One region of the Azonexus caeni genome, then DNA from elsewhere that is predicted to be linked to it. Evidence: predicted binding sites of a transcription regulator. Region 1 holds the regulator's gene; the other holds the start of a gene.
What was found. The regulator FNR, encoded in region 1, switches genes on or off when oxygen is low (the NO sensors DNR and NnrR bind a similar motif). The targets are predictions, from matches to a motif close to TTGANCTAGNTCAA.
Positions count from the first base shown of each region.

Region 2: a site for FNR is predicted at 4,130-4,143, ahead of ACLIIZ_RS14465 (NAD(P)H-dependent oxidoreductase subunit E). Genes of this name have one in related genera too.

Region 1 covers NZ_JBKJAD010000007.1:79,515-85,420, forward strand. The annotation lists gene gdhA (NADP-specific glutamate dehydrogenase) at 1-175, opposite strand, end outside; gene rnk (nucleoside diphosphate kinase regulator) at 203-577, opposite strand; gene ACLIIZ_RS09590 (LysR family transcriptional regulator) at 716-1,663, shown strand; gene fnr (fumarate/nitrate reduction transcriptional regulator Fnr) at 1,666-2,409, opposite strand; gene hemN (oxygen-independent coproporphyrinogen III oxidase) at 2,495-3,898, shown strand; gene ACLIIZ_RS09605 (sulfite exporter TauE/SafE family protein) at 3,963-4,634, shown strand; gene ACLIIZ_RS09610 (heavy metal translocating P-type ATPase) at 4,636-5,906, shown strand, end outside.
Region 2 covers NZ_JBKJAD010000016.1:11,329-17,234, reverse strand. The annotation lists gene ACLIIZ_RS14490 (acetate/propionate family kinase) at 1-415, opposite strand, end outside; gene ACLIIZ_RS14485 (bifunctional enoyl-CoA hydratase/phosphate acetyltransferase) at 412-1,821, opposite strand; gene ACLIIZ_RS14480 (hypothetical protein) at 1,844-2,326, opposite strand; gene ACLIIZ_RS14475 (acyl-CoA synthetase family protein) at 2,358-2,936, opposite strand; gene fabI (enoyl-ACP reductase FabI) at 3,010-3,798, opposite strand; gene ACLIIZ_RS14465 (NAD(P)H-dependent oxidoreductase subunit E) at 4,193-5,906, shown strand, end outside.

The DNA.
Region 1 (5,906 bases):
CCCGCTCCGGCTCGACCAGGCGGTCGAGCAGGCCGTGTTCGGCGTAGCGGGGGTGGTCCTCGATGAACGGCCAGAGGCTCTCGATGACCTCGGCGACCGCCTGGTGAAACTCGGGTTGCCCGGGGTTTCGTGCGGCAACATGTTGATTGAATTCTGCGAATGACTTGTAGCGCACGCGGCGGGCTCCCTTTGTTCTTGTTGATCAGTGTGCTGCGGTCGAGGCCGGCTGGATGACCTCGACCACGGTCAGCCGGCGGCTGCTGCCGCCGGGGAAGTCCCAGTCGATTTCATGGCCGACGCCGAGGCCGATCAGCGCGGCGCCGACCGGGGCGAAAACGGAGACCTTGCTGGCCGCCGGGTCGGCCTCGTCGGGATAGACGATCTCGACCTGGCGGCTGTTGCCGGTCTCCTGTTCGGTATAGCGGACGCGCGACCCCATCGTGACGATGTCGGCTGGTATTGATTCGTCGGGGATAACAATGGCGCGCTCAAGCTCGTCGCGCAGATCGTCGGGCGGCTGGATTGCCATCAGGCGAACGAAGTCGCTCTCCCTGATGATCAGGTTGTTCTGCTGCATTTATATGAATTTTCTGGTGATTTTTGTTGATCGGTTTTTTGTGTCGCGGGATTGCGGATGGTAAAAGGAAGTCCGGGGCTTGATAAGCCGGCGACTTTGCACAAGACTGTTTCCTTTTTAATAACAATTGGAGCGCGTGTGCACGACATCAACGACATGCTGCTGTTCGCCCAGGTGGTCAAGGCGCGCAGTTTTTCCGGGGCGGCGTCGCGCCTGGGGATTTCCAAGTCGCGCGTCAGCAAGTCGGTGGCGCGGCTCGAGGCGGCGCTCGGCGTTCGCCTGCTGCAACGCAGTACGCGCCGGCTCAGCCTGACCGAGGTCGGCGAGGCTTACTTCGAGCATTGCGACCGCATCGTCGACGAAATGGCGCAGGCCGAGAACACGATCGGCAGCCTGCACCGCGAGCCGCGCGGCAAGCTGCGCTTCAGCGCGCCGGTCGCCTTCAGCACGCTGCACGTGGCACCGGCGCTGGCCGATTTCATGCTGCAGTACCCGGAGCTGTCGGTGGACATGACGATCAGCGACCGCCTGGTCAATCTGGTGGACGAGGGCTACGACCTGGCGCTGCGCATCGCCCCGGTGCCCGGCGACAATCTGGTCGCCCGGCGGCTGGCGCCGATCCGTCGCAAGATCTGCGGCAGCCCGGCCTACCTGGCGCGCTGGGGGGTACCGGAAAAGCCGGAGGACCTGGCCGGGCACAACTGTCTCGACTACACCTACCTGACGACGCAGGGCTTCTGGCATCTGCGCGGTCCGGCCGGCGACATCTCGGTGCCGGTGGCGGGCAAGCTGCGCATCAACGACGACGAGGCGCTATCGCAGGCGGTGCTGGGCGGGCTGGGGTTGGCCTTGCTGCCGACCTTCATCGTCGGCAGCGAGCTGCAGGCCGGGCGTCTGGTCGAGGTGCTACCCGGCTACGTGCCAGTCGAGCGCTTCATTTACGCGGTGCATCTGCCGAACCGGCACCTGCCGCTGAAGGTGCGCGCCTTCATCGATTTCCTGCAGCAGCGCTTCGGCGACGAGCCGGAATGGGATCGCCCGGCATCGCCGGGCAGTGCGCGCCGCTGGCTCGGGCTGAGCCGTTAGGCTCAGCAGCGGTGGTTCATCAGCGCCTTCAGGCCGCTGACGTTGAGGATGCGGATGTGCTTCTGCTGGACCGCGATGTAGCCTTCTTCCTGGAATTTGGAGAAGGCGCGCGACACGGTTTCCAGCTTAAGGCCGAGGTAGCTGCCGATTTCCTCGCGCGTCATGCGCAGGTAGAACTCGGCGTGCGAGAAGCCGCGCGCCGTGAAGCGCTGCGACAGGTTGAGCAGGAAGGCGGCCAGCCGCTCTTCGGCGCGCATCGTGCCGAGCAGCATCATGACGCCGTGGTCGCGGACGATTTCGCGGCTCATCACCTTGTGGAAGTGATGCTGAAGGTTGTGGATCTCGCGCGACAGGCTTTCCAGGCGGTTGAACGGGATCGCGCAGATCTCGCTGTCTTCCAGCGCGATGGCGTTGCAGGTGTGGTGTTCGGTGCTGATGCCGTCGAGGCCGAGCAGTTCGCCGGCCATCTGGAAGCCGGTGACCTGGTCGCGGCCGTCCTCGAGCAGGACGTCGGTCTTGAAGAAGCCGCTGCGGATCGCGTAGATCGAGTCGAAGGACTCGCCGGCGCGGTACAGGTGATCGCCGCGCTTGATCCGGCGGCGGGTCGAAATCAGGTCGTCGAGACGCTCCAGTTCATCGAGACTGAGACCGAAGGGAAGGCAGAGTTCCCGCAGGTTGCAGTTGGAACAAGCCGTCTTGATGACGGTCAGCGAAATCTCCTGATTCAGCGGGATTGGGCTGGGCATTGGCAACCTGCGTTGGCTTGATCCATGTCAACCGGAAATGCGATCCATCCCCACATAATCGGGCCAAAACTTGGCGCCATGTTCAATGAATTTCGCAACTGAAAACCTCGTCTTCGACCCACAGATCATTCGCCGTTTCGACGTAAACGGCCCCCGCTACACCTCGTATCCCACTGCCGACCGCTTCGTCGAGGCTTTCGACGCCGAGGCTGCCGCTCTCTGGCTCAGCAAGCGCAACATCGGCGGGATCAGCCGACCGCTCTCATTATACTTCCACATCCCTTTCTGCAACACCATCTGTTATTACTGCGCCTGCAACAAGATCATCACCAAGGATCACGGGCGCAGCGCCAAGTACCTGAAATACCTGGGCAAGGAGCTGGCGCTGCAGAGCGCCGCGCTGGAAGGCAGCGAAGGCGAGCATGAGGTGATCCAGCTGCACTGGGGCGGCGGCACGCCGACTTTCCTGTCGCACGACGAAATGCGCCAGTTGATGGCGGAAACCCGACGGCACTTCAAGCTGCTCGACGGCGGCGAGTATTCGATCGAAGTCGACCCGCGCAAGGTCGATACGGCCACCGTGGCGCTGCTCGGCGAACTGGGTTTCAACCGGATGAGCGTCGGCGTCCAGGATTTCGACGAGCGCGTGCAGGTTGCGGTCAACCGCGTGCAGACCGAGGAAGAAACGGCCAATGTGATCAGCGCGGCACGCGCCAACGGTTTCAAATCGGTGTCGATCGACCTCATCTACGGTCTGCCCTTCCAGAGCGTGATGGGTTTCAACCGGACGCTGGAACGCGTCCTGGCGATGGACCCGGACCGCCTGTCGATCTACAACTACGCGCACCTGCCGGGGCTGTTCAAGCCGCAGCGGCGGATTGCCGACGCCGACCTGCCGAATGCCGACACCAAGCTGCAGATCCTGGCGCTGGCGATCAAGAAGCTGACCGATGCCGGTTACGTCTTCATCGGCATGGACCATTTCGCCAAGCCCGACGACGAGCTGGCGGTGGCGCAGCGCCAGGGGCGCCTGCACCGCAACTTCCAGGGTTATTCGACCTACGCCGACTGCGACATGCTGTCCTTCGGCATCTCGTCGATCAGCAAGGTCGGTCCGACCTACTACCAGAACGTCAAGACGCTCGACGAGTACTACGACCGGCTCGACGCGCCGATGCTGCCGGTGGTGCGCGGCATCGAGCTGACCGCCGACGACATCCTGCGGCGTTCGATCATCCAGGCGCTGATGTGCCATTTCGAGCTGTCGATCGAAAGCATCGAGAGTTCGCACCTGATCGACTTCCACAAGTATTTCGCGGCCGAGATCGAGGATCTGCGCGAGATGGAACGCGGCGGTCTGCTCAAGATCGAACGCGACTGGATCACCGTGCTGCCGCCGGGGCGCATGCTGGTCCGTGTCATCGCCATGGCCTTCGACCGCTACCTGCGCGCCGACCGGCAGCGGACGCGTTACTCCAAGGTGATCTGAGCGGCGTGTCAGGAAGGCCCGGGGCGGGTTACACTGCGGGCTTTCCTGTCGCAAGCCTTGCCCCATGCCTGATTCCGGCTTCCTGGCGCTGTTTCTCGTTGGTCTGCTCGGTGGTGCGCACTGCGTCGGCATGTGCGGCGGCATCGTCGGCGCACTGGCGATGGGTAGTCCGGCCCGCTGGTCGATGCATCTTGCCTACAACGGCGGTCGCATCCTCTCCTATGCCATTGCCGGGGCAATTGCCGGGGCGCTCGGTGCCGCCGGACTGGGACTCGAAGGACAGGTGCCGGCGCGGCTGATCCTCTTCCTCTTCGCCAACCTGATGCTGGTCGCGCTCGGCCTCTACCTGATCGGCGTCACCCGGGCGCTGGCCTTCACCGAACGGCTCGGCCAGTCGCTGTGGCGGCGGCTGCAGCCGCTGACCCGGCGTTTCCTGCCGGCGACGCGGGTTGGCCAGGCGTTTCCGCTCGGTATGCTGTGGGGTTGGTTGCCCTGCGGCCTGGTCTATAGCGCGTTGGCCAGTGCCTTGGCGGCCGGTTCGGCGCAGCGCGGCGCGCTGCTGATGCTGGCCTTCGGTGCCGGCACCCTGCCCAATCTGCTGCTCGCCGGCATCTTGCTGGCGCGGCTCAATGAATTCGTGCGGCGGCCGATGGTGCGCTGGACTTCCGGGCTGCTGGTGCTCGGTTTCGGCGTCTATGGCCTGCTGAGTTTGCCCTATCTGCTGGAAGCGAGCTGAGATGGAAAAGCAATCCGCCGAGCAGGTCGTCGAATTCGCGATTGGCGGCATGACCTGCGCCGCCTGTTCGACGCGCCTGGAAAAGGTGCTCAACCGGCAACCCGGGATGCAGGCCAACGTCAATCTCGCCGCCGAGCGTGCGCGCGTGCGCCTGAGCGGGGTCGGTGCCGAGGCGGTGATCGCCGCGGTGGCCAAGGCCGGCTTCAGTGCTGCCGTGGTCGATGCCGGGACGCGCGAGCGGGAAAAGGCCGAGAAACTGCGCACTTACCAGCGTGAGAGTCGGCGCTTCTGGATCGCTGTCGCGCTCAGTCTGCCGCTGGTCGGCCAGATGCTGTTCATGTTCGGCGAGCACGGCATGCACAACGAACTGCCGCGCTGGCTGCAGTTCGCGCTGGCGACGCCGGTGCAGTTCTGGATCGGCTGGCGTTTCTACGATGGCGCCTGGAAGGCGCTGCGCGGCGGCGGGGCCAACATGGACGTGCTGGTCGCGCTCGGCACCAGCATGGCCTGGGGTTTCTCGACCGTCGTGACTTTCCTCGGCCTGAGCGAGCAGCATGTTTATTTCGAGGGCGGGGCGGCGGTGATCACCCTGGTCCTGCTCGGCAAGCTGCTCGAGGCGCGGGCCAAGGCGCGCACCTCGGAGGCGATCGAGTCGCTGATCCGCCTGCGCCCGAAGACGGCGCGTGTCGAACGCGACGGCCAGTGGATCGAACTGCCGGTCGACGCGCTGATGCCGGGCGATGTCTTCCTGGTCCGCCCGGGCGAGAGCGTACCGGTCGACGGCGAGGTGATCGACGGCGAGTCGAGCGTCGATGAAGCGATGCTGACCGGCGAGAGCATGCCGGTCGGCAAGCGCAGCGGCGACAAGGTTTTCGCGGCCACCGCCAACGGTAGCGGCAGTCTGCGTTGCCGCGCCACCGGCGTCGGCGAGCAGACGCTGCTCGCCGGCATCATCCGCCTGGTCGGCGAGGCGCAGGGCTCGAAGGCGCCGGTACAGCGCCTGGCCGACCGAATTTCCGGGATCTTCGTGCCGGTGGTGTGCAGCATCGCGCTGGTCACCTTCATCGGCTGGTGGTGGCAGGGGGGCGATTTCGCGACGGCGCTGGTCAATGCCGTCGCCGTCCTGGTCATCGCCTGTCCGTGCGCGCTCGGCCTGGCGACGCCGACGGCGATCATGGTCGGCACCGGGCAGGGGGCGCGGGCCGGCATTCTGGTGCGCAATGCCGAGGCGCTCGAACGGGCCGAGAAGATCGCCGTGCTGGCGCTCGACAA
Region 2 (5,906 bases), on a different contig from region 1:
CCTTGATCCCGGCGACGTTGTGCGGTTCGTGCAGCGGCGCCAGCGGGATGAAGCTTTCCAGGTGGCCGAGCACCGTGGTGTCGACGATGATCGGCTTCGAGTAGCGCTCGCCGCCGTGGACGACGCGGTGGCCGACGGCGACGATCTGCCAGCCGGTGTAGGTGGCGAGGAACCACTGCAGCATGGCGTCGAGCGCCGCGCTGTGGCTGACCGCGTCGCCGGCGATGGCCTGGTTGGCGATGCGTTCGCCGGCGCGGTCGTGGGCGACCAGCTTGGTGGCATTGGTGCCGATGCCATCGATCTGGCCGGAGACTTCGGCCTGCGGCGAGATCGGATGGTCGAGCGGGAACAGCGCGAACTTGATCGACGACGATCCGGCGTTGATGGTCAGGATGCCTTGCTTCTTTTGGCTCATGCGTTTTCCTTGGCGCGTTTGGCGTGGGCGACCAGAGCGGCGATGACGCAGGACGCGGTGCGCGTCTCCGCCGTATCGGCGCGGCTGGTCAGGACGATGGGAACCTTGGTGCCGAGCACGATGCCGGCAGTCAGCGCGTTGGCCAGGTATTCGAGCTGCTTGGCCACCATGTTGCCGGATTCGAGATCGGGAACGACGAGGATTTCGGCATGGCCGGCGACCGCCGACTTGATGCCCTTGGTCTTGGCGGCGACGATCGACACCGCGTTGTCGAAGGCGAGCGGGCCGTCCAGCAGGCCGCCCTTGATCTGTCCTCGGTCGGCCATCTTGCACAGGGCGGCGGCGTCGAGCGTGGACTGGATCTTCGGGTTGACCGTCTCGACCGCCGAGAGGATCGCCACCTTGGGTTCCGGGATGTCGAGGATGTGGGCGAGGTCGATCGCGTTCTGGATGATGTCGACCTTTTCCTCCAGCGTCGGCGCAATGTTGATCGCCGCGTCGGTGATCAGCAGCGGCCGGTGGTAGGTCGGCACGTCCATGACGAAGACGTGGCTGATGCGGCGGTTGGTGCGCAGGCCGTTGGCGCGGGCGACCACCTCGCTCATCAGTTCGTCGGTGTGCAGGCTGCCCTTCATCAGCGCCTCGGCGTCGCCGGTCTTGATCAGCGACACGGCGAGCGCCGCCGAATCGTGGCTGTGCGCGGCATTGACGATGCGGATGCCGGACAGGTCGATGGCGAATTCCTCGGCAACGGCGCGGATCTTGGCTTCCGGACCGACCAGGATGGGTTCGATGATGCCGGCCTGGAAGGCGATCACCGGCCCGCGCAGCGACTCCTGGTCGCAGGGGTGGGCGACCGCAGTCGGGATCGGTTCCAGCCCCTTCACCCGCGACAGGAGCTGGGTGTAGCGGGCGTGCTTGTCGTCGATATAGATTTCCGGCGCTTGTGTTTCCTGCAGGCGCGACATCTTCTCGCTCGGCGCCAGCACCTCCGCCGTGCCCTTGACCACCGGCAGGCCTTCCTGGTTGGTGCACAGGCAGTCGAAGAGGATGTGCCGGTTATGGTCGAACTTGTGCTTGACGGTGACGGTGATGACGATGCGGTCGCCGATCGTCACCGGCCGCGCAAAATGCAGCGCCTGGTCGACCAGGATCGTGCCCGGGCCGGGGAACTGGGTGGCCAGCACGGTCGAAATCAGCGAACCGCTCCACATGCCGTGGGCGATCGCCTCGCGGAACATGCCGCTTTCCGAGTAATTGGGATCGATCGTCGCCGGGTTGAAGTCGCCGGTCAGGATGGCGAACAGCTTGACGTCTTCCGGCATCAGCGTGCGGGTCAGGCTGGCGCTGTCGCCAACGGCGATTTCATCGTAGGTCTTGTTGCTCAGGTAATGGGTTTCGGACATCTGGCGGCTCCGGCAGAAAGGTTCAGGCGCGTGCGCTGGCCCGCCGCTCGCGGGCGGCCAGCGGCGACGGAATGTCGATTTCCATCCCCGGGTGCAAGGCCTGCAGGCTGTCGACCACCCAGAGATTGGCTTCGTAGGTGAATTCGCGGGCTTCCAGCGGGGCGCCGGTGGCAGCCTCGACGAACAGCGCGACGGCGGCCGAGCGGCTGACGCCGTATTCGCAATGGACCATCATCGACATCTCGAAGGGCGCGCCGTGGATTTCGCGCACGAACTCGTCGACGCGGCGCGCCATGGTCCGGTCGAAGAGGCCGGGCAGCGGCGGCATGAATTCGTCGGCCGGCACCGCGTCGAAGAAGGAGAGGCGCAGCACGTGGCGGAACAGCGGGTCGAGCCGGGCTTGCGGCGTCGTCGGGTCGGTGATCGAGATCACCGCCATGTAGGGGTTGCCGGACAGCGATTCGGCGAGCTTGCGCGAGGTGTAGAAAACGCGGTTGATGGTCATCGTGGGCCCGTTCCGGGAAATAAGCGAAAGGTCATTCCATGAAGACGGGGTCGGAGAAGACCAGCGTGCCGTCCTTGCGCATCATCAGGTTGTCGGCCTTGATCAGGTCGGGCAGGGCGCCGTATTCGCCGGAAAAGGTCTCCAGCGCCTGCAGCGACTCGCGTACCGTATCGGCCCAGCCCATCGGCGTCGCCGTCAGGTGGTGCAGGGCGATGCGGCCCATGTCCTGGGCCAGGTTGCGCCACATCATGCAGGCGTCGAAATAGGCGGTCGAGATCTTGGTCGCCACCTCGGCCGTCTCGCCGCTGCCGGGCAGCGGATAGAGCCTTTCGACCTCGACGACGTGGAAGGGGAAGCCGCGGCTCGACTTGCCGGCGGTGCCATGATCGGCGTAGACGATCGGGAAATGGCGGCCGGTCGGCCGGTCGGGCGCCGTGTAATAGGCGTAGTCGGTCGGCGAGGAAAGAATCTTGAAGACCCGTTCCTGGCCGTCGACGGTATCGCCTTCGACGACGATGGTGCTTTCGCCGCGACCGATTTCCTTCCTCCCCTTGAGCAGGGGGTGGTCGGGAACGGGGTCGGGAATGATCGGGGTTGTCGGTTCGCTCATGTCGTATCCGCCGCTTGGGGCAGGCGTCAGCATAGCGCAGGACGACACCGGTCGTCCCGCGCCGCTGCGGGGGTCAGGCGACGATGTGGGCGCCGGCGTCCACGTAGATGGTCTGCCCGGTCATGCCCGACGAACCCGGCGTGCACAGGAAGGCGGTCAGGGCGCCAACTTCCTCGATGGTCACGGTGCGGCCGAGCGGCGCCTTCTGGGCGTCGGATTCGAGCAGGTTGTTGAAGTTGGCGATGCCGGAAGCGGCGCGCGTCATGATCGGGCCGGGCGACACGGCGAAGACGCGGATGCCCTTGGGACCGAGGTCGTAAGCCATGTAGCGGACGGCCGATTCGAGCGCTGCCTTGATGATGCCCATGACGCCGTAGTTGCGCACGACGCGTTCGGCACCGAGGTAGGACATGGTGATCAGCGAACCGCCGTGCGCCATCAGCGGCTCCAGCGCCTTGGCCATGCGCAGGAAGCTGTGGCAGGAAACGTTCATCGCCGAATCGAAGCCGGCTTCGGACGCATCGATGACGCGGCCGTGCAGGTCGTCGGCGTTGCAGAAGGCCATCGAGTGGATGGCGAAGTCGATTTCGCCGAAGGCTTCGCCGCACTGGGCGATGACGCCTTCGAGGCAGCCCGGCTCGGCGACGTCGAGCTTGAGGAAGAGCTTGGCGCCGAGGGCTTCGGCCAGCGGCTGGGTGTATTTGGCGGTCTTCTCGTTCTGGTAGGTGACGGCGATTTCGCCGCCGAGTTCGACGATGGCGCGGGCGACCGCGTAGGCGATCGACTTGTCGTTGGCGATGCCGGTGACGATGCCCTTCTTGCCGGCCAGCGGCAGGGCGGTGGTGGAATTGCTGGAACTCATGGGTTTTCTCGCGGAGGGTTGTCGTGAAAGCGGCAGCGCGCATGCTGCGCTGCACCATGCGGCGCAGATTAGCACGTTTTGCCGCGGGCAATTGTGACGTCCATCCGCTACTTTGTTGCATCAAATGGGTGGCGGTTTCGTCATGTGGCACGGCATCGCCCGGCAAATCTCCTGCAGCGTCGAAAAACGCTGGCTAACTTCTGCCGACGCGGCTTGTTGCGCTGCGATAAAAAATCCTTTTGTCATTTTCTGTATTGGCTAAAAAACACTTTCCTTATCAGTGTTTTACGAATATCCGGCAGCTACTTTTCGCTGTTGACCTCGGGTTTATTTGATCCAGCGCAAATTCGCGCCGGGACAAAGCTCTAGAGTGTTGTGGTCTGTTTTCCAGGGGATGCCTACCGTGTCTGTCTCAGCCGAGATTTCCAGTCTGATCGAGCCGATCCTGCAGCGCCACGCCTGGCGAGCGGACCGTCTTGTGCAGATCCTGCGCGAGGTCCAGGAAGCCGTGGACTTCATTTCCGATGAAACCGCGGCCCATCTGGCCGAGGCCTTGAAGATTCCGTATGCCCAGGTGCACAGCACGCGGGACTTCTACGCCTTCTTCTACCGCGAGAACCGGGGCCGCTACCGGGTCCTCTTCTCGGACAACATCACCGACCGCATGGCCGGCAACCAGGCCTTGTTCGAGCACATGTCGAAGCGCCTCAAACTCGAACCGGGCAAGGTGTCGGACGACGGGCTGGTGAGCATCGACTATTGCTCCTGTACCGGCATGTGCGACCAGGGGCCGGCGATCCTGGTCAATAACCGGGCGATCACCCGGATGACGCTGCGCCGGGTCGACGAAATCTGCGATCTGATCCGCGGCCAGGTGCCGCTCGACAAGTGGCCGGCCGAATTCTTCCGCGTCGACGACAACATCCGCCGTGCCGACATGTTGCTCGGCACGCCGCACGAGCCGGGCAAGGCAGTGCGCGCGGCGATCGCCCGCGGCCGCGACGGCATGCTCGCCGAAATGAAGCTGTCCAACCTGCGCGGCCGCGGCGGCGCCGGCTTCACCACCGCCGTCAAGTGGGAAGCCTGCCGCAACGCCCCGGCCACGCCGCGCTACATCGTCTGCAACGCCGACGAGGGCGAGCCGGGCACCTTCAAGGACCGCGTCCTGCTCCAGTCCTACGCCGGCCGGGTGTTCGAGGGCATGGTCATCGCCGCCTACACGGTTGGTGCCAGTCACGGCTTCCTCTACCTGCGCGGCGAATACCTCTACCTGCTGCAGCCGCTCGAAGCCTACCTCGCCGGCATGCGCGCCGCCGGTCTGCTCGGCCGCGACATCGGTGGCGTCGCCGGTTTCGATTTCGACATCGAAATCCATCTCGGTGCCGGGGCTTACGTCTGCGGCGAGGAAACTGCGTTGATCGAATCGCTCGAAGGCAAGGCCGGCCGCCCGCGTGTCCGCCCGCCTTTCCCGGTGACCTCCGGCTACATGGGCAAGCCGACCGTGGTCAACAACGTCGAGACCCTGTGCAAGGTCACCGAGATCGCCCTGCATGGTGGCACCTGGTACGAAGCGATCGGCACCAAGCAGTCGACCGGTACCAAAATCCTGTCGGTTGCCGGCGATTGCGCGCGGCCCGGGCTTTACGAATACGCCTTCGGCGTACGCATCGCCCAGGTACTGGAAGACTGCGGTGCCCAGGACGCGATTGCCGTGCAGGTCAGCGGCGCCTCTGGCGTTTGTTTGTCGGAACGCGAGTTCGGCCGCCGGATCGCCTTCGAGGATGTGCCGACCGCCGGCTCGTTCATGATCTTCGGCAAGCAGCGCGACCTGTTCGAGGTGGCGCGCAACTTCGCCCACTTCTTCGCTCACGAATCCTGCGGCTTCTGCACGCCGTGCCGGGTCGGCACGGTGCTGATGAAGGAGATCATGGACAAGATCGCCGACGGCCGCGGCACGCAGTACGAAATGAACGAGCTGCTGCGCCTGCAGCAGGTCCTGAAACCGGGCAGCCACTGCGGCCTCGGCCAGACCGCCGGCAACGCGGTCGCCGACACCGTGCAGAAATTCCGTCCCGCCTACGAGCGCCGGCTGGCCGAAACCGACTTCG